Linked DNA regions of Rubinisphaera margarita. Each later gene encodes a partner of the first gene's protein in a complex. Links are inferred from orthologs where the notes say so. Each region holds a gene or a part of one and is shown on either strand. Other genes may lie near its edges. The genes, in order: accD, accC, L1A08_RS09535 and accB.

Region 1 (5,550 bases):
TGGCCCCACTGGCGTGGACCGGGAATGGATGCGAAGTCCTCTGAAACGGGGCTCAACTGGAACTGGGGCGAAGACGGCCCCGAGCTGGTTTACAATGTCGAAGGCTTCGGCAGAGGCTACGCCAGCGTCTCGATCGTTGAGGGAACGCTCTACACGACCGGCAACACCGAAGATGGCGGTCAGGCGGTCGTCGCCGCCGACGCGGCCAGTGGACGAATCAAGTGGAAGACTCCGGTCACCGAAGCCAATCCGGAACACAGCTATCCCGGTTCCCGCAGCACGCCGAGCTTTGACAACGGCAAGCTCTACATCGTCGCGTCTTCCGGCAAGATCGTCTGCCTCGATGCCAAAGGCGGATCGATTCAATGGGAGAAGGACTTCAAGAAAGAGTGGAACGGCAAGATGATGTCCGGCTGGGGATATTCGGAATCCCCGCTGATCGATGGCGATCGTGTCCTCTGCACACCTGGCGGACCGGATGCGATGATCGTCTGCCTGAACAAGAAAGACGGCTCGGAAATCTGGCGGTCAGCCGTCCCTGAATTCACCGAACCGGATCTTGAGAAACGTGAAGGCAAGGACGGAGCCGGCTATTCGTCGATCGTCGTTTCCAACGGAGCCGGCGTTAAGCAGTACGTTCAACTCATCGGACGCGGCGTGATCGGCATTCGGGCCAGCGATGGCGAATTCCTCTGGGGTTACAATCAGGTCGCCAACGAAGTCGCGAATATCCCGACGCCCGTCACCAAAGGCGACCATGTCTTCGCAACATCCAGCTACGATGGCGGTGGAGCAGTCCTGCTCAAGCTGAGCAAGGATGGTCGCGGCGTGAAGGCCGTTCCGGTCTACTGGCTCGCCAAACGGACATTCAATAACCACCACGGCGGAGTCGTCCTGGTCGACGGCTACATCTACGCCGGCCACAACCAGAACCAGGGTTTCCCGACCTGCCTCGACTTCGAGAGTGGGGAAATTGAATGGGGCGGCGACGGACTTCGCGGCGAGGGCAAAGGCTCGGCTGCCATCGTCTTCGTCGATGGTCACGTGATCTTCCGCTATCAGGACGGTCGTGTCGTCGCGATTGAAGCCACGCCTGAAGAATATCGAGTCAAAGGCCAGTTCATGCCGGTCTATCAGGAAGACAAGAGTTGGGCCCATCCTGTGGTCGTGGACGGTAGACTGTATCTCCGCGAGCAGGACCGCCTGATGTGCTACAAACTGAAGTAAAGCGACGACACTCCGGCCGGGTGGCACAAACAGGAATGTCTATGCCACCGTCCACGGCGACGGAGCTGTCGGGAATTACAGATGCTCAACCGGAAATCAGAATCATGAATGAACGGACCAGGTCCCTGCTCTCGAAGCGACCGCTGATCGCTCCTTCGATGCTCAAGTGCGATTTCGGGAACCTTGAAGCCGATGTCGCACGCCTGGAAGAGGCAGGGGCTCCGGTTCTTCACTGGGATGTGATGGACGGACATTTTGTCCCGAATCTGTCCTACGGAGCGATGGTGATCGAAAAGATGCGTCACCGGACGGAACTGCCGTTTGATGCCCATCTGATGATCAGTGATCCCGCGAAGTACCTCAAAGACTATGTCAACGCCGGCTGCGATCTGATTTCGATTCATATCGAAGCGGTCCCCGAGCCGGGCGAACTGCTGGAGACGATTCGCTCCCATGGCTGCTCCCCTGGTCTCGTACTGAACCCCGGTACGCCGGTCGAACGGATCAGTCCCTGGATCTCGGCGTGTGATTTGATTCTCGTCATGAGCGTGGAGCCGGGTTTCGGCGGCCAGAAATTCATGCCTGTTGCACTCGATAAACTGTTCCTGATCAAGGAGTTAATGCGAGACGACCAGTTGCTCTCCATTGACGGCGGGATCGGACTGGAGACAATTCAGTCTTGTGCCGAGCGAGGAGCCGATACGTTTGTCTGTGGAAGTTCAATCTTCGACCATGAAGACTATTCCGCAGCGGTTTCCGGCCTGTTGGCTGCAATCGATCGCCCTGCCGGCTAGAATACCCCGCCTGGCAGCCGCACCTCGGGTGTGGCTCCAGCTCTCAAAGGAATGACGCCTCAGCCTGCGTGGCTGTCGCCCCATTCGTTGTTTTACAACGGTTTATCTATGTGCCAAATCTTTCTGGTTCGTCCTGGACAAACCGATTATGATTGCCAGCACAGAGTCCAGGGGTCCCTGGATCTTCCACTCAACGAGGACGGATTCCGGGAAGTGGAATCTCTGATCGATTGCCTGGGAGATCGGGAAATCGACTTGATTCTGACCGGCCCGTCGGATCCATCATACGGCACGGCTCAGATTCTCTCTGAGAAGCTCGATGTGCCGCTCAAGTCAACCGAGTTGTTGCGGAACCTGAATCAGGGACTCTGGGAAGGTCTTGAGATCGACGAAGTTCGACGCAAGTTTCCGACCATCTACAAGCACTGGGAAGATGCCCCGAATGAGGTCCTCATTCCCAATGCCGAACCGATCCAGGAAGCGTTGAAACGAATCGACAAATTGTTAAAAAAATACGCCCGGAAAGATCGTCAGATCCTGATCGTGGCCCAGGAACCACTGGCAACGATGTTTGCCTGTTGTGCCGAAGGTCGCAAGGTCAGCCTGCATCACCAGGCCGACACGACGAAACGCTGCGAACTGCAATCGCTGCACGTCCCTGGCAAGCCGGCGCAGAATTGAACGGAATAACGCACTTGTGGGTAAAGCATTGTCGATGACACGAGACGAGGCGGATGCAAACGGGCGGCCACAGAAGCGGGGCGTACCGGAAGGGCTCTGGCTGAAATGCCCGGAATGTCAGTCCACGGTCTTCCGTAAACAGGTCGACCGGCTGCTCGGCATTTGTCCCGAATGCGACTATCACTTCTACGTTCCCGCCCGGACCCGAATCGAGCAGCTTGTCGATGTCGGCAGCTTCGAGGAATGGTTCGCCGACATCCGCTCGGTCGACCCGCTCGGCTTCGTCGATTCCAAGCCCTATAAGGATCGTCTGATCTCCGAACAGAAGAAAACCGGCCTGACAGACGCCTGCGTTACGGGTCGCGGTTATCTTCGTGGACGCCCCATTGTCATTTCGGTCACCGATTCCGCTTTCATCATGGGAAGCATGGGCTCGGTTGTCGGAGAGAAGCTGACTCGCGCCACCGAGAAAGCGACGGAACTGAAGTTGCCACTCGTGATCGTAAGCGGTTCCGGCGGCGGAGCCCGTATGCACGAGGGGATTCTCTCGCTGATGCAGATGGCCAAAGTCTCAGCCGCCCTGGCCCGCTACCATGAAGCCGGAGGTCTGTTCATCTCCGTGCTGACGAACCCCACGATGGGTGGAGTCGCCGCAAGCTTCGCCTCACTGGGCGATCTGGTTGTGGCGGAAGCCAAGGCACTGGTCGGATTCGCCGGCCCCCGCGTGGTTCAGGCCACCGTGAAGTCTCCGTTGCCGGAAGGCTTCCAGACCAGCGAGTTCCTGCTCGCACACGGCTTCATCGATCGCATCATCCACCGCAACGAACTGCGAACGGAGATCGCGTCGTTCATCGACTACTGCGAAATCAAGCCGTAAGTTCCGAACGTCCGTGTCGATTGCAGGCTGGGACTGCCAAAGGCGTATCTCAGTTTTATGGACCCGCAATGCTGGGATACGGCTGCGCCTATCCAGCCTACAGGGCGAGCCGGGACCGCAAGCCAGCGAACCTCACGGAGTCACATTTCCGGCAAACCTGCGACGATCCACGATGTTGCTCATCCCGTGGGACGCCGGCTTCTGGTAAACTTGAGGGACGATCTGGAGAACTCTTCGCAATCCCCGGGCGGGCCAGCCTGAAACGTATCATGGAAGTGCCATGCAACTGTTGAAGAATCTGTTCCAGCGGCAGCCGTCCGGTCCGCCGCGAGTGAACTTGAAATCGCGATTTGAGCTGATCTCCCAGATGGGCATGGGAACAATGTCCAAGGTCTGGAAGGCCAACGATCGCCAATCGCAGCAGTTCGTCGCTCTGAAGATGATCGATCGCGATGCTCTGGAGAAAATGAACGCCCGCTTTCCCGGCCTGTCCCGGCCCGAGGAAGGTGCCGTCGGAATGTCTCTGCAGCACCCCTGCATCGTCAAGACGCTCGAGTACGGCCTGAGCACCGAGAACGAGCCATTCATCGTGATGGAATACATCGACGGTTTCGGACTCCAGCAGCTGGTCGAACTTCAGAACGAAACACTCGAACGGTATCGGATGACCTGGATCATCAAAATGGGCGAGGCCCTGCACTATTTCCACGAACAGGGCTGGATCCATCGCGATTTCTGCCCCAAAAACATTCTCACCACCGCGAATGGTCAGATTAAATTGATCGACTTCGGACTCGCGGTCCCGAATACTGCACCGTTTCAGGCACCCGGAAACCGCACCGGCACAGCCGATTACATGGCTCCGGAACTGGTCCGGCGGCAGAAGACTGATCAGCGAATCGACGTCTATTCCTACGCGGTGACCTGCTTCCAGATGTTCTCCAATCAGCTTCCCTACGTTCGAGGCAAAACGCTGGATCAGATTGTTAAGAACCTCAACCGTCCGCCGAAAGAGATCCGTGAGGTCGCTCCGGGCATTCCCGATTCTGTCGCGCAGATCATCATGAAGGGTCTCGAAAAGAATCCCGATGACCGCTGGCAGTCGGTTCAGGAAATGACGACGGCCTTCCGGGCTCTGGTCCGCAAAAAGCCGAAAAAGGGCTGATTCAACGTGATCAGCTGACAACTCGGAAATTCCGAGACAATGCCGGGGACTCCTGCGGTTCAAGCAGCTATGATGTCTCCCCGTTTGCGGCGTCCCCAAGATCCCACCGCACGCTCTCGATCGCCACTCGCTCCATCCCACGGCTTTCCGGCCGTTCAACACGAAATTCGCCATGCAGTCCAGTAAGCTTCTCTCCTCGCTCAATGCCTCGCAGCGAGATGCCGCGACGACATTCTCGGGACCGCTGCTCGTGCTGGCGGGAGCCGGGACGGGGAAAACTCGCGTCATCACCACGCGCATGGCCCTGCTGATCGGCCAGGGCGTTCCCGCTGAGCGTATTCTCTCAGTCACGTTCACCAACAAAGCCGCCAAGGAAATGACCGAACGGTGCACGAACCTGATCGGTCGCCGCAAGACGAAGCCCTGGATTTCAACGTTTCACTCGCTCTGCGTGCGAATCCTCCGCGAAGAGATCGAACCACTCGGCTTTCGGCAGAACTTCACCATTATCGATCGCGGCGATCAGGAGTCGATGGCCCGGGAAGTGTTGCGTTCGATCCGCGTGCAGGACTCGGCTCTCAAGCCGGGCGATCTGCTTTCGATCATCAGTCGCTGGAAGTCAGCCGGCGTCTCCACCAGCCAGGCTCCCGATGCCGCCACGGACGACCGTGAGTTTCTCGCCGCGATGGCATACCGCAAATACTGCGATCGCCTTCGAGCCCGTAACAGCGTCGACTTCGATGACCTGCTCCTGCTCACCGACAAACTGTTCAGCGAGTATCCGGACGCTCTGAAGCGACAACAGG
Region 2 (5,703 bases), on another replicon or contig:
GGGATTGAGGTTCTGTCCTCACTTCCGAAAGACCTGGAATCAAGTGTAATCCGGTGACGGCAGCACTCGCGCAACGCCCAGTCTGCTGCCACCGCCCGTCTCGAACAGCTCTTCACTGACAGTATCAAGGGCTCTGGTGAGCGATAGAAAGCATATGAACGACAAACCAAAAGGCACTTCCGCAAAGGGCTCTTTCGATCTTGCGCAGCTGCGGCAACTGATCGAGATGATGGAAGCTCATGATGTGACCGAGGTCAACCTGCGAAATGGCGACGAACAGTGGCGTCTCCGTCGTGGCCCTCAGGTGACGGCCATGCCAATGCCAGCGATGCCGGCCATGCCGCAGGCTCCGGCACCAGCCGCCGCCCCGGCAGCGGCTCCTGCTTCTGCAGCCGGCGCAGCTGCGGCCCCTTCGGCCGCTGATGAAGGCCTGATTGAAATCAAGAGTCCGACCGTGGGCACGTTTTATTCATCGCCCAGCCCGGACGATCCAGCGTTCGTGAAGGTCGGCTCAACCGTCTCTCCGGACACCACGGTCTGCCTGGTGGAAGCGATGAAGGTGTTCAACCAGATTCCCGCCGAGTGTTCCGGTGTCATCGAGAAGGTCCTCGTCAAAGATGGCGACGCCGTGGACTTCAACCAGCCGCTGTTCAAGGTGCGTCCGAAATAGTTGTGGAGCAGCTGCGGACGTCCGCCCGCTCTCATCCCGGGGAGACTTACGGAAGCGCGAATCACTCGGGAATCGATTTCGATTTCCGCTCACATTCAGTTCTCATGTCGGATGATGATCCGATAGGCAAACGGGTTTATGTTCCAGAGAATTCTGATCGCGAACCGCGGCGAAATCGCCCTGCGAATTATGCGGGCCTGCCGCGAAATGGGCATCGAAACCGTCGCGGTTTACAGTGAAGCCGATCGCGGCGCCCATTACCTCTCGCTGGCCGACGAGGCTTATTGCATTGGCAAAGCCCCGGCAGGCGAAAGTTATCTGCTGATTGATCGCATCATTTCCGCGGCCGAGATCGGCAACGTTCAGGCGATTCACCCCGGCTATGGCTTCCTGGCGGAGAACGCTCACTTTGCCGAAGTCTGCCGCGAGTGCAGCATCGAGTTCATCGGCCCGCATCACACCGCCATGGAGAAGCTGGGCGACAAGGTCTCGGCTCGCAAGATTGCAGCCGAAGCCAAGGTGAATGTCGTTCCAGGAAGCGATGGCCTCGTGGTCGACGAGAAAACCGCCCTCGAAGTGGCCGGCCGCATCGGTTATCCCGTCCTGATCAAAGCCACCGCTGGTGGCGGCGGAAAAGGGATGCGGGTCGCCATGAACGAGATCTCGCTGAAATCCGGCTTCAGCGCGGCTCGGCAGGAGGCCGAGAAGGCGTTCAAGAACCCGGGCGTTTACCTCGAAAAGTACATCGAACGTCCGCGGCACGTCGAAGTGCAGGTTCTTGCCGACCAGCACGGCAACTGTGTCCATCTCTGGGAACGCGACTGCTCCACGCAGCGGAAGCACCAGAAACTGGTCGAAGAAAGCCCGGCTCCGGACCTGCCGAAGTCCGTCCGCGAAGATATCTGCAAATCGGCCGTTCGGCTCATCAAGACCTGCGGATATTACAACGCAGGGACGGTTGAGTTCATCGTCGACAAGGAGCATCAGTTCTACTTCATCGAAGTGAACGCCCGCATTCAGGTCGAGCACCCGGTCAGTGAAATGGTGACTGGTATTGACCTGATCAAGCAGCAGATCCGCGTTGCCGCCGGCGAAGAGCTGACGGTCAAGCAGAAGAACATCCAGACCAACGGCTCGGCGATCGAGATTCGCATCAACGCCGAGGATCCGGAGAACGACTACCGTGGTTGCCCGGGGCGAATCACGAAACTGCGTGTTCCGGGGGGGCTGGGGATTCGCTTCGATTCGCACGTCCACGAAGGGTACATGATCAGCCCGTATTACGATTCGATGATCGGAAAGCTGATCGTCCATCGCCCGACGCGGGAAGAATCGATCGCCTGCGCACTGGCGGCTCTAGACGAGTTCGTCATCGAAGGCGTGAAAACGACGATTCCGCTGGCTCGCCGTGTACTGGCTCATTCGGCGTTCAAAGAGGGGAAAATCGATACCACGTTCCTCGAACGGACGTTTTGAAATCTCGCTCGCAATTCATTAAGCTCTGGGCGCAACAGAGGCAGCACGCGCTTTGCCTCTTCTGATGGACAGGATTTCGCCATGTCGGCCTGGGGCTGGCACTGGAACCCGGACGTCGGCTGATGGCTGACACGAGAGCAGTTTATTTCGCGGTGTCGCCGTTCCGTTCGCATGGCGTCCTGATTTTCAGGCCCAAACGTTCCTACGCGGCCATACGGTCGAGTGATCGGCTCAAGGCCCACTGTCCATCTGACCCAGGGTACATTCCGTAACGATAACTAGAGGAATCATAACGATGAAAGTTGGTCTGCTTACTGGTGGTGGGGATTGCCCGGGTCTGAATCCCGTGATTCGTGGCGTTGTCAAAGTGATCGACAATGCTGGCGGCGAATGTCTGGGACTGCTGGAAGGATGGCGCGGCGCCATTACCGGCAACCATATCCAGCTGACGCCCGCAAACACCGATTCGATTTTCGACAAGGGCGGCACGATTCTCGGTTCGTCCCGCACGAACCCCTGGAAGAATCCGGCGGAAATTGATCAGATCCTCGAGACCTTCAAGAAGCTCGGACTCGACTGCCTCGTCGCCATCGGCGGTGACGACACGCTGGGCGTGGCCAGCAAGCTGTACTCGGAAAAGAACTTCCCGACCATCGGCTGCCCGAAGACCATCGATAACGACCTGAGTGCCACCGATCAGACCTTCGGTTTCGATACCTGTATCAATATCGTCACCGACGCCATCGATCGCCTCCGCACGACCGCCGAATCGCATCGCCGAATTCTGGTCGTCGAAGTGATGGGACGTCACGCCGGCTGGATTGCCTGCTACTCGGCCATCGCCAACGGAGCCGACTACTTCATGGTTCCGGAAAAGCCGGTCGACCTGGACGACATGGTCGAGACGCTGAAGCGAAAGCTCGATTCCGGCAAGAAGTACGGCATCGTCGTCGTGAGCGAAGGCGCGAAGCTGAGCAAAGACTTCGTGACCAAAGACCAGGAACTGGACGAGTTCGGTCATGTGAAGCTGGGTGGAATCGGCGATCAGGTTGCCAAGATCATCGAAGAGCGGATGGAAATCGAAACCCGTTCGGTCATCCTCGGCCACCTGCAGCGTGGCGGAAGCCCGAGTGCCTTCGACCGCGTGCTCGGAACCCGCTGTGGTGTCCACGCCGGTCAGCTGGCCCTCGACAAAGACTTCGGCAAGATGGTCGCACTGAAGGGGACCCGAATCGTCGGCGTGCCTCTCAAAGATGCCGTCGACAAGATGCGAGTCCTGGATGACTCCTTCTACGAAGAAGCCGCCGTGTTCCTGAAGTAATCTCGGAATACAAACAGAATCCAATAGCACCCGTCAGAATCAGACGGGTGCTTTTTTTTTGCGACCAGCGATCCGAACGAGGGACACTGGACATCCCAACCCGACGCGTGAGCGAAGGCGTGTGAGGTGTGTCCCTCACTGACGTTTTGAGTTAAGAGGTCTACTTTGCAAGCGGGGCGCCGCTAGAGAAGTCGACTCCCGTAGCGACGGCGTAAAGGTTCGTAATATTCCGAATGACAGGGGATTCTTCGCAATCAGGGTGTACGTTATGATAAAATCATGGTCGTATCCTGTACCTCATGATGAACTCTCATTGACGGGCCTGTCTAATGTCTTGCCGCGTTTTGCGAATCATGCTTGCGGTCTGCCTGCCGATTGCTCCGCTTCTGGGGGGCTGTTCAGAGCCGGAGACGCCGCCACCGGCGACGACTTACTCGTACTCTTCGGACTCCGACTACGGCAACGACTACTACAATGTCACGCCGGAGAACATCGTCTTCAAAGACGAGTTGGCCTCGAATACGACTCCGCCTCAGGGGTTGGATGATCTGCAGTTCGTGGACACGGACGGCAACCCGGTGCTGCTGAAGGATGTGCTGGGCGAGAAGAATGTCGTGCTGATTTTCACGCAGGGTTTCTACGGCACACTCTGTCCGTTCTGTACCACGCAGACAGCTCGCCTGATTGCCAATTACGACAAGTTTAAAGAACTTGAGACAGAGATTCTCGTTGTCTATCCGGGGCCTCGGGATCATCTTGATGAATTCATCAAGGTCGCGCAGACCGACAGCAAGGCGCAAATGGATCGGGTCCCGTTCCCGATTCTGCTCGACGAAGAATTCAAAGCCGTCGATTTTTTCGATATCCGTTCACAGAACGCCCATCCTTCGACGTATGTCATCGATAAGCAGGGGAATGTCCTCCTGGCCTACGTGGGGAAAGATCACACTGCCGACCGGCCGTCGGTTAAGAAGATTCTGGAGAGTCTCAAGGCCGCTCAGGACTGAAACATTTCCACACCATGGATCAACAGAGCGCAATTTCTGAAATCACCCTGCTGAATCTCGTCATCCGCAAGGGGTACCTGGATGCCGACGAGGTGGAGCGACTGACGGAAGTCGCCCGTGAGAAGGATCTCGCGACACTTGACGTAGCCTACGAACAGGGACTGCTCGATCCACAACAGGTCGAGAATCTGATTCCGCTGACCGATCCGACCAACTTCATTCCCGATTATGAACTGCTCGACCTGCTCGGCAGCGGCGGCATGGGGGCCGTCTACAAGGCGCGGCAGTTGAATCTCGATCGGATCGTCGCGCTCAAGTTAATGAAGCTGAGCGACGCCAGTTCGGCAACACGAAGTCAGCAGGAAGCCCGGCTCGTGGCGCGCCTGCGGCATCCGAATATTGTCGCCGCTTACGATTACGGCCTTTGTCAGGGCCGCATTTACCTGGCGATGGAACTGGTTGATGGCGAAACTCTCCAGGAATGGATCACGCGGGAAGGTCCTCTTCCGGAACGAACCGCCCTATTACTGCTGCGGCAGGTGACGGCTGCGCTTTCGCACGCCGGGGCCCAAGGGATTACCCATCGCGATATCAAGCCTGCCAATCTGCTGCTGACGCGGGACGATACCGCCTTGCATCGCGATTCGAACCTGCCGCTCGTCAAAGTGGCCGACTTCGGTCTGGCCCGAGCCACGACCAACGAACAGGACAAGACACGACTCACGCTCGATGGCTCAACGATCGGCACGCCGTCGTACGCCGCCCCCGAACAGATGAAGGACTCCCATGTCGACCAGCGAGCCGATATCTATTCGCTGGGAGCGACCCTCTTTTTCATGCTGATGGGGCGGAGTCCGTATGCCAACAAATCGGTGATGCAGGTGATCTCCGCCAAATGGAATGGCGACACCGACTGGTCGCGCACGTTTCCTGCTCCTGTCTCGCAAGGTTGCAGCGAACTGTGCGCAGCGATGACCGCCCCCGATGTCAACGAGCGGATCGCCCGCTACGAGGATGTCCTGCATCGCATCGACGATTTGCTCGAACAGACAACAGTGTCCACTCCGGCGCCTCGACCTGATATCTGGGCTTCAAAGTCGAAACACTTTCTGATCGGCGGCGGTGTGCTGCTGGCTGCTCTCCTGATCGTCGGGTTCGTCATGATTCCGCGCCAGGCCGCCGCCCCACCCGGCCCGGTTCATGTGGACTTGATCCCGGCCGACCGTCCG
Region 3 (5,691 bases), on another replicon or contig:
ATCCCGGCTTTGCACGAGATCACATCGATCGGCAAGTCCTCGTCCTCCGACAACAATGTCGCTTCGGCGTTGATCCCGCATATCGAACAGGGCCGAATCGTCATCATCGGCGAGAGCAGCGAAGAAGCTCTCGCGGAAGGTTTTGCCAGCAACCCTGCCCTCAAGCGACTCTTTCAACAGGTCACACTGAAGCCGACCGACGACGCAACGACACGCAGTATTGCCCGACGCGTGATTGATGATTGTCAGCTGGACGGCTCGGAAGCCTTTCTCGATCGGCTCGTGGAACTCTCGGAGTTCTCGCAGGCCGGACTCGAAAACCCCGGCCGGATCGTCGGGCTGCTGCGACAGGTCCTCAAGAATCGCGAGGATGAAACAAAGCTCCCCGGAGACGATGAAGTTCTCTCCGTGATTGAGAAGTCCACCGGAGTGTCGAGTCATCTGCTGGACGATCAGGTCTCGCTTAATCTCAAAGAGGTGCGAGACTTCTTTGACCGTCGCGTTATTGGCCAGCCGGAAGCCGTGAATGCGGCCGTTGACCTGATCACGATGATCAAAGCCCGACTCTCCGACCCCGGGAAGCCTTACGGAGTGATGTTGTTCGTCGGGCCCACTGGAGTCGGCAAAACGGAGATGGCCCGTTCGCTGGCTGAATACTGTTTCGGCGATGCCCGCCGGCTTTCGCGAATCGATATGAGTGAGTTCGCGCACTACGATGCCTTCGAACGACTCAACGGCGGTCGAGGCCGTCCCGGCGTGCTGACGTCCATCGTCCGCAAACAGCCCTTCTCCATCATTCTGCTCGATGAAATCGAGAAGGCGCACATCAACGTCTACGATCTGTGCCTGCAGATCTTCGACGCCGGTCGGCTGACCGATGGCCAGGGAAAAACGGCCGACTTCCGTCGCTCGATCATTATCATGACGTCGAATGTCGGTTCGCAGTTGTCCGACAATCCCGCTTTCGGGTTTCAGAAACCTGATCAATCCGAATCGCTTTCGACCGACATCCATCGCGAACTCGGACACACCTTTCGTCCGGAGTTTCTCAACCGCATCGATCGTGTTGTCGTCTTCCGTCCGCTCACGCGAGACACAGCCGAGCGGATCGCACGACTGGAAGTCGAACGTGTATTGAAACGCAACGGCGTTACCGGACGCAATCTGACAGTCGATATCAATCCCGATGTCTTTCCCCTGCTCCTTCGAGAAGGTTACTCGCGAACCTTCGGGGCGCGGCCTCTGAAACGCGTGATCGAGCGATTGCTGCTTCTGCCACTGGCTCGGAAACTGGTTACGGGCCGCGTGCCGCCTGAGTCGGTGATCCATCTCTCGGCACGGCAACGGCAAATCAGCATCGAGATCGAGTCGCCGTTGCATGACGAGCCACCCGAGAGCCCGTTTCAGATTTCGGAACTCAACGCTCTGGACGAAATTCGGCAACGGGTCGAAGATCTTCAGGAGCGTTCGAGTCACTGGTCGACCCGAAAAACGAATTTGCTGGCACGAACCGCCATTCCCGGATTCTGGGACAATCGGGAAGAAGCCGCGTTCATCTCCGACCAGATCTTTCGGCTCGAAACGGCAACGCGGCAACTCGGCGTGTTGCGACGAACGATCAACCGCAAAGCGACGCGAAAGCTCAACGTCGATGACCTTCATTTCTTCGAGTTGCGAACGCGACTGCTCGAACTGATCGACCAGGACAGCGAATCGCCGCTGTTCGGAGATGCGTTTCTTACAATCACGCGGCTGAGCAGGAAAGGGGAGTCCCAGAACGGACTTGTGCGTATAGCGAACATGTACCGCCACTGGGCGCGACGTTACCGTCTGCAGTTCGAACCGCTGGCTGATCAGATTACCGAATCGCCGGCGAACGACAGCGTGACGTTTCTCGTCCGCGGTCTGGGAGCCGCCGCCTATCTGAATGAAGAAACCGGGATCCACGAACTGACTCGCAAGGATGGCGCGATTGGCGACAAGTATCGCGACCGTGTGAAAGTCGATGTGCTGCCGGTCGATGAAGTTGATGGAGAGTTCCAGCGAGAGGACATCTCCGTTGAGGTGCAGCCATTGAAGAATGTCCGCGGTCGCTTCATCGATCGTCCGGTCTGGGACGTGCGTCTGGTCCACACGCCAAGCATGCTTTCACTTCGCCTTCACACCGACGGGGTTTCGCAGTCGATTGAAGAACGGCTCGTCTCGCTTCTCGCCGCTCACGTGAATGCATTCCGGAGCAGGGGGGCGGGAACGGCCGACGACGGTCGCATCATTCGCATTTATGAAAGCGGCCCCTCCGCCGTTGTCCGTGATCGCCGTTCGGGCGTGCGTTCCGGTCGCGTCGAGAAAGTCTTCCGCGGACATCTCGATCGCTTCCTGAAATTGCCTTCGCTGAACGGCGACGCTAGAGTCGAAAACGAATAACGGATACGCATCGACCGACGACCGCATATCGACGAACGCATTGTGACCGTGCCGTCGTCGATTGCATCGAGTCCGCAGTACCGCGTTCGCGGACACGACGACGCTTAACGAGAACCGCTGAACGGTGAGCGAAGACGGGCGTCTTGCTCGATCAATCCGATTCACAGCCGTGCGTCGAAACGACGCGAGACGAAGCATCGTCGATCGAGATCGGCGAACCGCAACGACTGGACGCGTCAGGTCGCTCTCAACAGCACACCTCTGAAACACTCCGTTTCCCGTTTTCTGAATGTATAGGCGATTTTTAATCGCGAATGATACATAACGGACATTATCGGACGTTGGATACCGCTTGGTTTTCGGGTTCAGCGCCCATTGAATGGAATGGCTTCATCCTGCGATTCCGTGAAAGCTCCGATGCGGCGGTACCGCTGATAGCGATGTTCGGTCAACTGCTGCGGCTCGATCGATTCGACGATTCGCAGACCGCGCAGCAGTTCACGTTTGAGCGTGGCCGCCATCCGTCGAGGCTCACGGTGTGCCCCGCCGATCGGCTCCGGAACGATGGCATCCACGATGCCGAGATCGGAGAGATCGGAAGCGGTCAGCCGCAATGCGAGAGCGGCTTGGTCGGCGTGCTTCACATGCTTCCAGAGAATCCCCGCACAGCCTTCCGGAGTCATCACCGAGTAATACGCGAACTGAAGCATGCAGAGATCATCGGCGACGCCGATCGCGAGTGCCCCGTCGGATCCGCCTTCGCCCCCACGACCATCACCTTGCGTCCATCAATCCGCGCAAACCCGGTCGCGATCGTGGGGTCGTCGGCGTAGCAGCGATCACCGTGCAGTTCGATGAACTCGTCGAAAATGAGATCGAGATAGTCGAGCGTCTGAGGGCGATGCTCATGTCGCGCAACCTGGACGATCTGCCAGGCGTCGAGTTGATCAAAGCGTTCGGAACGAATTGCGTTCAGTCGAACTCAGAGAGCGCGAATCGAGTCGTGTAACTCGACGGTGGCGAACGAATGCTGTTCGATCACACGAAGTTGATCTTCGAGTTCAGCGAGATCTCGTTCGAAAGGAAGGGGCCTGATACTCATCGCAATGACCACTTCCTGTCGACTCAGGATCAGCCGACCGCTTCCGCTCCGCCGGCCGCTTCTTCAAACATCCCGATCTTGCGGAACCGATCATAACGCTGATCGATCAACTGCTGTGGAGTTTGACCACTCATCTGGCGAAGCGCCTGAACCAGTTCGACCTTCAGATTGGTCGCCGCCTGACGGTGATTGCGGTGGGCTCCGCCGAATGGCTCAGGAACAACTTTATCGACGACGTTGAACTTCAGCAGATCCTCCGCGGTAAAGCGGAGCGCGCGGGCCGCCTTATCAGCGTGCTTGACGTGCTTCCACAGAATTCCCGCACAGCCTTCCGGACTGATCACCGAATAGTACGAGTACTGCAGCATGCAGACGTAGTTGCCAACTCCGATCCCGAGTGCACCGCCGGACCCACCTTCGCCGATCACGGTACTGATGATCGGCGTACCGAGCCGCGACATCTCGCGAAGGTTGTAAGCAATCTGGTAGGCCTGACCCCGTTCTTCGGCTTCGATCCCCGGATAGGCTCCGGCAGTGTCGATGAACGTGATGATCGGCAGATGATACTTGGCGGCCAGCTCCATCTTCTGCAGAGCCTTGCGGTAACCTTCCGGATGAGCCATGCCGTAGTTGTGCGTATTGCGCTCTTTGAGATTGCGGCCCTTATGCTGACCGACGAACAGAACCTTACGCCCATCGATCCGGGCAAAGCCCGTCAGAATGGCGCGGTCATCGCCATAGGCCCGGTCGCCGTGCAGTTCAATGAACTCGTCGAAAATCAGATTGAGGTAATCGAGCGTCTGCGGTCGATTCTCGTGACGAGCGACCTGAACCGTCTGCCAGGCATCGAGATTATCAAAGACCTGGCGTCGCAGGCGGACGATCTCCGCCCGCATGTTCTTGATCGCTTCCGACGTCTCCGGCGATTGATTCTGCTGGGATTCGAGGGACTCGAGGCGTTCTTCGAGATCGTGGATATCGCGTTCAAACGAAAGGGGCCGGACAGTCATTGGCGGCGGTCTTGTCTTGAAATATTGGGACGGCAGAAACAGTTCTGATCAGGACAGTATCGTTTCAGAGAATATCTGGCAATTCATCGGCAAAAGGCAGATCCTCTGGATTGTCCTGCGGCTTGGGAGCCGGCTTCGGTGCTGGCTTCGCAGCAGGCGGCGGAGCTTGAGCCGGCTTTTGTTGGGGCGGCGCGGGCTGCGAAGGTCGCGGCTGCTGGGGTCGCTGTTGTTGAGGCTGCTGTTGCGTTGGATACTGCGGCATTGGCTGCCCCGGCATCCCCGGATATTGCATGGGATAAGGCTGCCCCGGCTGCTGCCAGCCCGGCGGGGGCTGCATCGGCATCTGCTGGGGCGGACGCTGAGGTTGCTGTTGCGGTGCGGGCGGCTTCTTTTGAGCAGCCGGCTTCGCGGCTGGAGGAGCGGGTTTCGGGACCGGTTTGGGTTCTGGCGCCACCTCGAGGCCATCACGAATGCGCTGCTGTCGTTCGGCGTCAGAACGACTGTCGAGCTTGGATGCGACCGACGTCTCCAGATCTTCCTTTTCCTTCTCCGTTTTCACCTTGTGATGCTCTTCAGGATCCTCCTTGAAGATCTTCACCGCGCGGAATTCCGAAAGCAGATCCCCAGCCGATTCCGGACGATTCTCCGGCTTCTTGGCGAGGAGCCGGAAAATGAACTTGTCCATCTCCGTGGTAATATTGGGATGGAAGGCTGACGGCGGTGGCGGTGGCTCCTGAATATGTTTCATGAGCAGGTCGTTTGGCGTGCTGCCCATGAATGGCGGTCGACCGGTCAGGCACTCAAACAGCATCACACCGAAGCTGTAAAGATCGGATTGAACCGTCGGCAGTTTCCGGCGGACGATCTCGGGCGCGATGTAGGTTCGCGTCCCCTGAATGTGCTTCGATTTGCCGCTCAGCAGCTTGGCCACAGCCGAAGGTGCTTTCGACGAGAGCGAGAAGTCAATCAGCCGCACATCGGTGGCCTTGGACATCATCACGTTGTCGGGTTTCACATCGCGATGCAGCCAACCCTGCTCATGAACATGCCCAAGGGCCATCAGCAGGCATTCGACCAGCTTACGAAATCGCACATGAATGACGAGCAGATCGCCACGGATAATTTGCTTGAGATTCGGCCCGCCGAAGTGCTCCA
Region 4 (5,502 bases), on another replicon or contig:
GAAGCGAATCCCCAGCCCCCCCGGAACACGCAGTTTCGTGATTCGCCCCGGGCAACCACGGTAGTCGTTCTCCGGATCCTCGGCGTTGATGCGAATCTCGATCGCCGAGCCGTTGGTCTGGATGTTCTTCTGCTTGACCGTCAGCTCTTCGCCGGCGGCAACGCGGATCTGCTGCTTGATCAGGTCAATACCAGTCACCATTTCACTGACCGGGTGCTCGACCTGAATGCGGGCGTTCACTTCGATGAAGTAGAACTGATGCTCCTTGTCGACGATGAACTCAACCGTCCCTGCGTTGTAATATCCGCAGGTCTTGATGAGCCGAACGGCCGATTTGCAGATATCTTCGCGGACGGACTTCGGCAGGTCCGGAGCCGGGCTTTCTTCGACCAGTTTCTGGTGCTTCCGCTGCGTGGAGCAGTCGCGTTCCCAGAGATGGACACAGTTGCCGTGCTGGTCGGCAAGAACCTGCACTTCGACGTGCCGCGGACGTTCGATGTACTTTTCGAGGTAAACGCCCGGGTTCTTGAACGCCTTCTCGGCCTCCTGCCGAGCCGCGCTGAAGCCGGATTTCAGCGAGATCTCGTTCATGGCGACCCGCATCCCTTTTCCGCCGCCACCAGCGGTGGCTTTGATCAGGACGGGATAACCGATGCGGCCGGCCACTTCGAGGGCGGTTTTCTCGTCGACCACGAGGCCATCGCTTCCTGGAACGACATTCACCTTGGCTTCGGCTGCAATCTTGCGAGCCGAGACCTTGTCGCCCAGCTTCTCCATGGCGGTGTGATGCGGGCCGATGAACTCGATGCTGCACTCGCGGCAGACTTCGGCAAAGTGAGCGTTCTCCGCCAGGAAGCCATAGCCGGGGTGAATCGCCTGAACGTTGCCGATCTCGGCCGCGGAAATGATGCGATCAATCAGCAGATAACTTTCGCCTGCCGGGGCTTTGCCAATGCAATAAGCCTCGTCGGCCAGCGAGAGGTAATGGGCGCCGCGATCGGCTTCACTGTAAACCGCGACGGTTTCGATGCCCATTTCGCGGCAGGCCCGCATAATTCGCAGGGCGATTTCGCCGCGGTTCGCGATCAGAATTCTCTGGAACATAAACCCGTTTGCCTATCGGATCATCATCCGACATGAGAACTGAATGTGAGCGGAAATCGAAATCGATTCCCGAGTGATTCGCGCTTCCGTAAGTCTCCCCGGGATGAGAGCGGGCGGACGTCCGCAGCTGCTCCACAACTATTTCGGACGCACCTTGAACAGCGGCTGGTTGAAGTCCACGGCGTCGCCATCTTTGACGAGGACCTTCTCGATGACACCGGAACACTCGGCGGGAATCTGGTTGAACACCTTCATCGCTTCCACCAGGCAGACCGTGGTGTCCGGAGAGACGGTTGAGCCGACCTTCACGAACGCTGGATCGTCCGGGCTGGGCGATGAATAAAACGTGCCCACGGTCGGACTCTTGATTTCAATCAGGCCTTCATCAGCGGCCGAAGGGGCCGCAGCTGCGCCGGCTGCAGAAGCAGGAGCCGCTGCCGGGGCGGCGGCTGGTGCCGGAGCCTGCGGCATGGCCGGCATCGCTGGCATTGGCATGGCCGTCACCTGAGGGCCACGACGGAGACGCCACTGTTCGTCGCCATTTCGCAGGTTGACCTCGGTCACATCATGAGCTTCCATCATCTCGATCAGTTGCCGCAGCTGCGCAAGATCGAAAGAGCCCTTTGCGGAAGTGCCTTTTGGTTTGTCGTTCATATGCTTTCTATCGCTCACCAGAGCCCTTGATACTGTCAGTGAAGAGCTGTTCGAGACGGGCGGTGGCAGCAGACTGGGCGTTGCGCGAGTGCTGCCGTCACCGGATTACACTTGATTCCAGGTCTTTCGGAAGTGAGGACAGAACCTCAATCCCGTCTTTGGTTACCAGAACGTCATCTTCGATGCGGATGCCGCCCCACCCGGGAAAATACAGCCCCGGCTCCACAGTCACAACCATTCCCGGCTTGAAGACGTCTTCTGACGTCGGACCGAGCCGAATGGCTTCGTGAACCTGAAGACCGAAACCGTGCCCCAAACCGTGGTTGAACTTCGGACCAACACCGTGATCTTCCATCACCTTCCGGGCAATGCGATCGACATCGCTGGCCCGAACCCCGGGGCCGATCGCTTTGATCGATTCCTCCTGGGCAGTTTTCACAACCTCATACATGCGTTGAAGTTTGGACGAGATGCTACCTGTGATGATCATCCTCGTCAAGTCGCTGACATACCCCGCGTGTGTCCGGGCGCCCCAGTCGACCAGCAGGAACGGGGACTCGCCGATGGTTGTCTGCCCCGGACGGGCATGAGGTAACGCCGCTCGCTCGCCCACCGCGGTAATAATTTCGAACCCGGCACCCACCGCTCCGAACCTGCGCATCCCCTCTTCCAGAAGAAAAGCGGCCTGAAGTTCGGTCATGTCCCTGGTCAGCGTCGCCCGTAAATAGTCAAACGCTTTTTCCGCCTGACGGACTGCTTCGCGGATTTCCCGAACTTCATCCGGATCCTTGATCGCCCGCAGCGGCTCAACCAGCCCTTTGACCGGAATCAGATCCGGGGATTCAACCACCTCTTCCAGTTGAGCGGCGGCATCGTAGCTGATGGCGGTGGATTCAAAGCCGCAGACGGGAACATCGAGGGAGCGAAGATTGTCGGCCGTAGTTTGCAACAGGGTCCGGTCAACCGAGCGGATGACCGCTTCCACATCGGGGCACTCTTCCTGCAGCTGTGTCGTGAAGCGGCCATCGCTGATGATCCGCTCCACATTTTCTCCAATCAGCAACCAGCTGCTGTCACCCGAGAAACCGGTGAGATAGCGGATGTTCGTTTCGTTGCAGATGAGAACTGCGGGAAGCTTCTCTTTCTTGAGAACCTTCTTGAGCTTCTCACGACGTGCGGCGAATCGATGCTGTGGGATCATAGGGGTTCCTCATCGCAGGACAGGACGCGAATGGCCGTGAAGTGACTGGAAAGCGACAGAACAGTCGGTTTTCAACAGAGACAGGACTGATGCTCGGTCTGTTTTTTTAACGTTTGGTGAACGAATAGCAAGGCGCAATCGGGTTTCAGCCTCCGCGTTCGTCTAGAGCGAATTCAGGATTCGACTGCAGGAGAAGCATGAAAATGCTCTAACGAACCGACACCCGCTCGACCCAGCCCGATAGCGGCCCCCGTTTGTCACGCAACTTGCTGGTCGCCACGGTGGCGTTCCTCACGTCCTGCGGGAAGAAGAACAAAGAACCGAGTAGAAGTTCCCGTGGCGGGATGCCAAGCAGGTCAAACACCTCCGGCGTCCGTAGAATGCCGCCACTCGACCAGTAGTTACGGATTCCGCTGGCCGTCGCTCCCAGCAGCAGGTTCTGCACCGCTGCTCCGGCGGCCGCCAGATGTTCCATATTCTCCAGCGTCGGAGCAAACAGACCGTCGGTCTGGTATTCGGCCGGGTTCGGCAGCCAGGTCGCCTGCACCAGACAGTCGGCAGTCGCCAGCATCTCCATGATCTTGGAGCTGTCCTTTCCCAGCAGCCGATCTCTCAGCCTGCGGCAACTCGCGGCATCGAGAACGTAAAACCGCCAGGGCATAACGGCTGCCAGTTCTCTGCCCTGAAGATGCGTCGCATCCGCCGGCCGATGAAAGGGAGCCCAGGCGGCTAGTTCCAGCAACTGGTCGGTCAGCGTCGTTTCCGCCGAAGCAGGAAATGGTTCAGACGACAGCACTTTCTCGGTACAACGTTCGCGAATGACTTCAGACAGAACTTCTGCGCGCATGGATTCTCTCATTGATTTGAGTCAAGAATTCGGCTTCGCGGATGTTATAGCGACTCGCGAGGTCTTCTTCGAACGCGACCGGTGTCCAACGGGCTTTCGGTGAACCCCTGAAATGAAGAACACCGGACCGGCATTCCTGCCCGCCCGGTGTTCGGCCCGCACTTCATTCCGTTTTCGGTCTTACGCAAACCCGTTAAACGCGTCCTGCATTCACACGGCCGGCGAGCTTGAACAGGTCAGCGGGAGTTACGGTGACAAAGCCATCGGTTTTATTTCCTTCGGCTGCTGCTCCGTCCGTTCCCCACGGGTTGTAAAGGGTGATCAACGTCACATTCCCGGCTGAGTCACGCTGAACTCCGGTGACCGTGTACTGATGACCGAGGATCAGCTTACCGGAAGTCTCCTTCTTGCTGTCGCCTTCGAATCCAATCGTGACAGCCTGAGATCCGTTCCAGAGTGTGCCGACGTAATTCCCGAAGGATTTCGCATTGGAGAAGCTGCTGATTTTCCGATCGACGGCCGAACTTGTTCGGAATGCCCGGTTCACTTCGACCGACCAGCCACTTTCAATGGAGGCGTAACTGTTCTGTCCCGTGCGGTAGTGAGCCCAGGCCTTCTCGGCGACCGCGACCCACATGCTGCCCTGAGCCCCGAGCCCGGCGTAAGCTGGAGTCGAGGAACCGGAATCGACCGCCAGACGATTGTCGACCCGGTAGAAGCTGTTGCCATAGCGGACGCCGTAGGTTCCGTCGTTAAAGTCAACAATGTTATGCTTCAGAGCTGTCGGACTGTCGATCGCAATCGCTCCCAGTCCCGCCAGGAAGTAACAGTCGCCCAGTCCCCCCTGATCGATGTCCTTCACGGTTGGACCGGAGGTCGAGAACAAAGGCCGATCGCGGAATGCTGTGTGGGTTTGCCCGCTCTTCAGCACCTTCGGCGGAGTGATGGTATCGCCGTTCAACGTACGGTCGGCTCCATTGGCGAAGCTGCCGACCTGCTGGACGGTATCGCTGCTGCTGTTGCCGTACATCCGGTCGGTGCTTGAGCCGGTTCTGTCGACCCAGATCGCGTCGCGACCCGAATCGCTCTGGATATAGTCGAGAACCCCGTTGTCGATTGCGATCAGGATGTCATCGCCGGCTCCGCCCCACATCTTGTCGGCTCCGCTACCGCCGTTGAGGTGGTCGTTGCCGTCTTCTCCGATGAGTTGATCATCTCCCGAGCCCCCGAGCAGCACATCGTTTCCGGTTCCACCCCAGGCGATATCGTTCCCGCTGCCGCCGTCGATAGTGTCGTTGTCAGATCCTCCACTGAGCCGGTCATTGCCTCCGAATCCCTTCAGGGTGTCATTTCCACTTCCGCCATTCAGGTAGTCGGCTCCGTCGTAACCTTCGAGGTAATCGTTGCCGGCATTACCGAAGGCTCGGACGGGCAACGTGCGGTAGTAATTCACAAAGCGATCGTTCCCATTGCCTCCCTGGAATTCGACCGACTTCACCTGGGTGTTTGAGTAGTTCCACTTCTTGCTGGAACCAACGTCTTCGACCTGCACGCTGGAGCCAACCTGACGAACCTTGACGTGGGTCGAAGCGTTATCGGTTTTGACGACCAGCATTGAACCGCTCATCCACAGTTTGGAGACCGAAAGCAGTTCGCGAGTTTCCAGAGCTTCCCCCTGGCTGTGATACATTTTGGT

Evidence for each region.
Region 2: the proteins of accD (region 1) and accC are in contact, whole or in part, in a solved structure (PDB 8UXZ), measured with the Escherichia coli proteins. The link is inferred for Rubinisphaera margarita from one-to-one orthologs.
Region 3: the proteins of accD (region 1) and L1A08_RS09535 are in contact, whole or in part, in a solved structure (PDB 8UXZ), measured with the Escherichia coli proteins. The link is inferred for Rubinisphaera margarita from one-to-one orthologs.
Region 4: the proteins of accD (region 1) and accB are in contact, whole or in part, in a solved structure (PDB 8UXZ), measured with the Escherichia coli proteins. The link is inferred for Rubinisphaera margarita from one-to-one orthologs.

Annotation. Positions count from the first base shown.
Region 1 is NZ_JAKFGB010000010.1:98,800-104,349, forward strand. Bases 1,834-4,657 are described here. They hold accD (acetyl-CoA carboxylase, carboxyltransferase subunit beta), read left to right. Parts: upstream 1,834-2,736; coding sequence 2,737-3,579; downstream 3,580-4,657. Other genes in these bases: rpe (ribulose-phosphate 3-epimerase), read left to right, coding at 1,834-2,021; L1A08_RS07620 (histidine phosphatase family protein), read left to right, coding at 2,130-2,702; L1A08_RS07630 (serine/threonine protein kinase), read left to right, coding at 3,860-4,657. Also shown: L1A08_RS07610 (PQQ-binding-like beta-propeller repeat protein), read left to right, coding at 1-1,227; more of rpe, read left to right, coding at 1,269-1,833; more of L1A08_RS07630, read left to right, coding at 4,658-4,744; L1A08_RS07635 (ATP-dependent helicase), read left to right, coding at 4,917-5,550.
Region 2 is NZ_JAKFGB010000009.1:381,769-387,471, reverse strand. What follows is about bases 1-2,977. They hold accC (acetyl-CoA carboxylase biotin carboxylase subunit), read left to right. Parts: upstream 1-808; coding sequence 809-2,146; downstream 2,147-2,977. Other genes in these bases: L1A08_RS04880 (6-phosphofructokinase), read left to right, coding at 2,442-2,977; accB (acetyl-CoA carboxylase biotin carboxyl carrier protein), read left to right, coding at 155-670; L1A08_RS04895 (M24 family metallopeptidase), read left to right, coding at 1-57. Outside these bases: more of L1A08_RS04880, read left to right, coding at 2,978-3,467; L1A08_RS04875 (peroxiredoxin family protein), read left to right, coding at 3,797-4,474; L1A08_RS04870 (serine/threonine-protein kinase), read left to right, coding at 4,489-5,703. UniProt on the Escherichia coli protein: This protein is a component of the acetyl coenzyme A carboxylase complex; first, biotin carboxylase catalyzes the carboxylation of the carrier protein and then the transcarboxylase transfers the carboxyl group to form malonyl-CoA.
Region 3 is NZ_JAKFGB010000012.1:238,163-243,853, reverse strand. Bases 2,547-5,511 are described here. They hold L1A08_RS09535 (acetyl-CoA carboxylase carboxyltransferase subunit alpha), read right to left. Parts: upstream 4,537-5,511; coding sequence 3,556-4,536; downstream 2,547-3,555. Other genes in these bases: L1A08_RS09530 (serine/threonine protein kinase), read right to left, coding at 4,601-5,511; L1A08_RS09540 (hypothetical protein), read right to left, coding at 3,107-3,391; L1A08_RS09545 (hypothetical protein), read right to left, coding at 2,790-3,134. Also shown: L1A08_RS09550 (AAA family ATPase), read left to right, coding at 1-2,424; more of L1A08_RS09530, read right to left, coding at 5,512-5,691. UniProt on the Escherichia coli protein: Component of the acetyl coenzyme A carboxylase (ACC) complex. First, biotin carboxylase catalyzes the carboxylation of biotin on its carrier protein (BCCP) and then the CO(2) group is transferred by the carboxyltransferase to acetyl-CoA to form malonyl-CoA.
Region 4 is NZ_JAKFGB010000009.1:385,560-391,061, forward strand. What follows is about bases 1-2,776. They hold accB (acetyl-CoA carboxylase biotin carboxyl carrier protein), read right to left. Parts: upstream 1,759-2,776; coding sequence 1,243-1,758; downstream 1-1,242. Other genes in these bases: accC (acetyl-CoA carboxylase biotin carboxylase subunit), read right to left, coding at 1-1,104; L1A08_RS04895 (M24 family metallopeptidase), read right to left, coding at 1,856-2,776. Outside these bases: more of L1A08_RS04895, read right to left, coding at 2,777-2,959; L1A08_RS04900 (nitroreductase family protein), read right to left, coding at 3,168-3,806; L1A08_RS04905 (C2 family cysteine protease), read right to left, coding at 4,000-5,502. UniProt on the Escherichia coli protein: This protein is a component of the acetyl coenzyme A carboxylase complex; first, biotin carboxylase catalyzes the carboxylation of the carrier protein and then the transcarboxylase transfers the carboxyl group to form malonyl-CoA.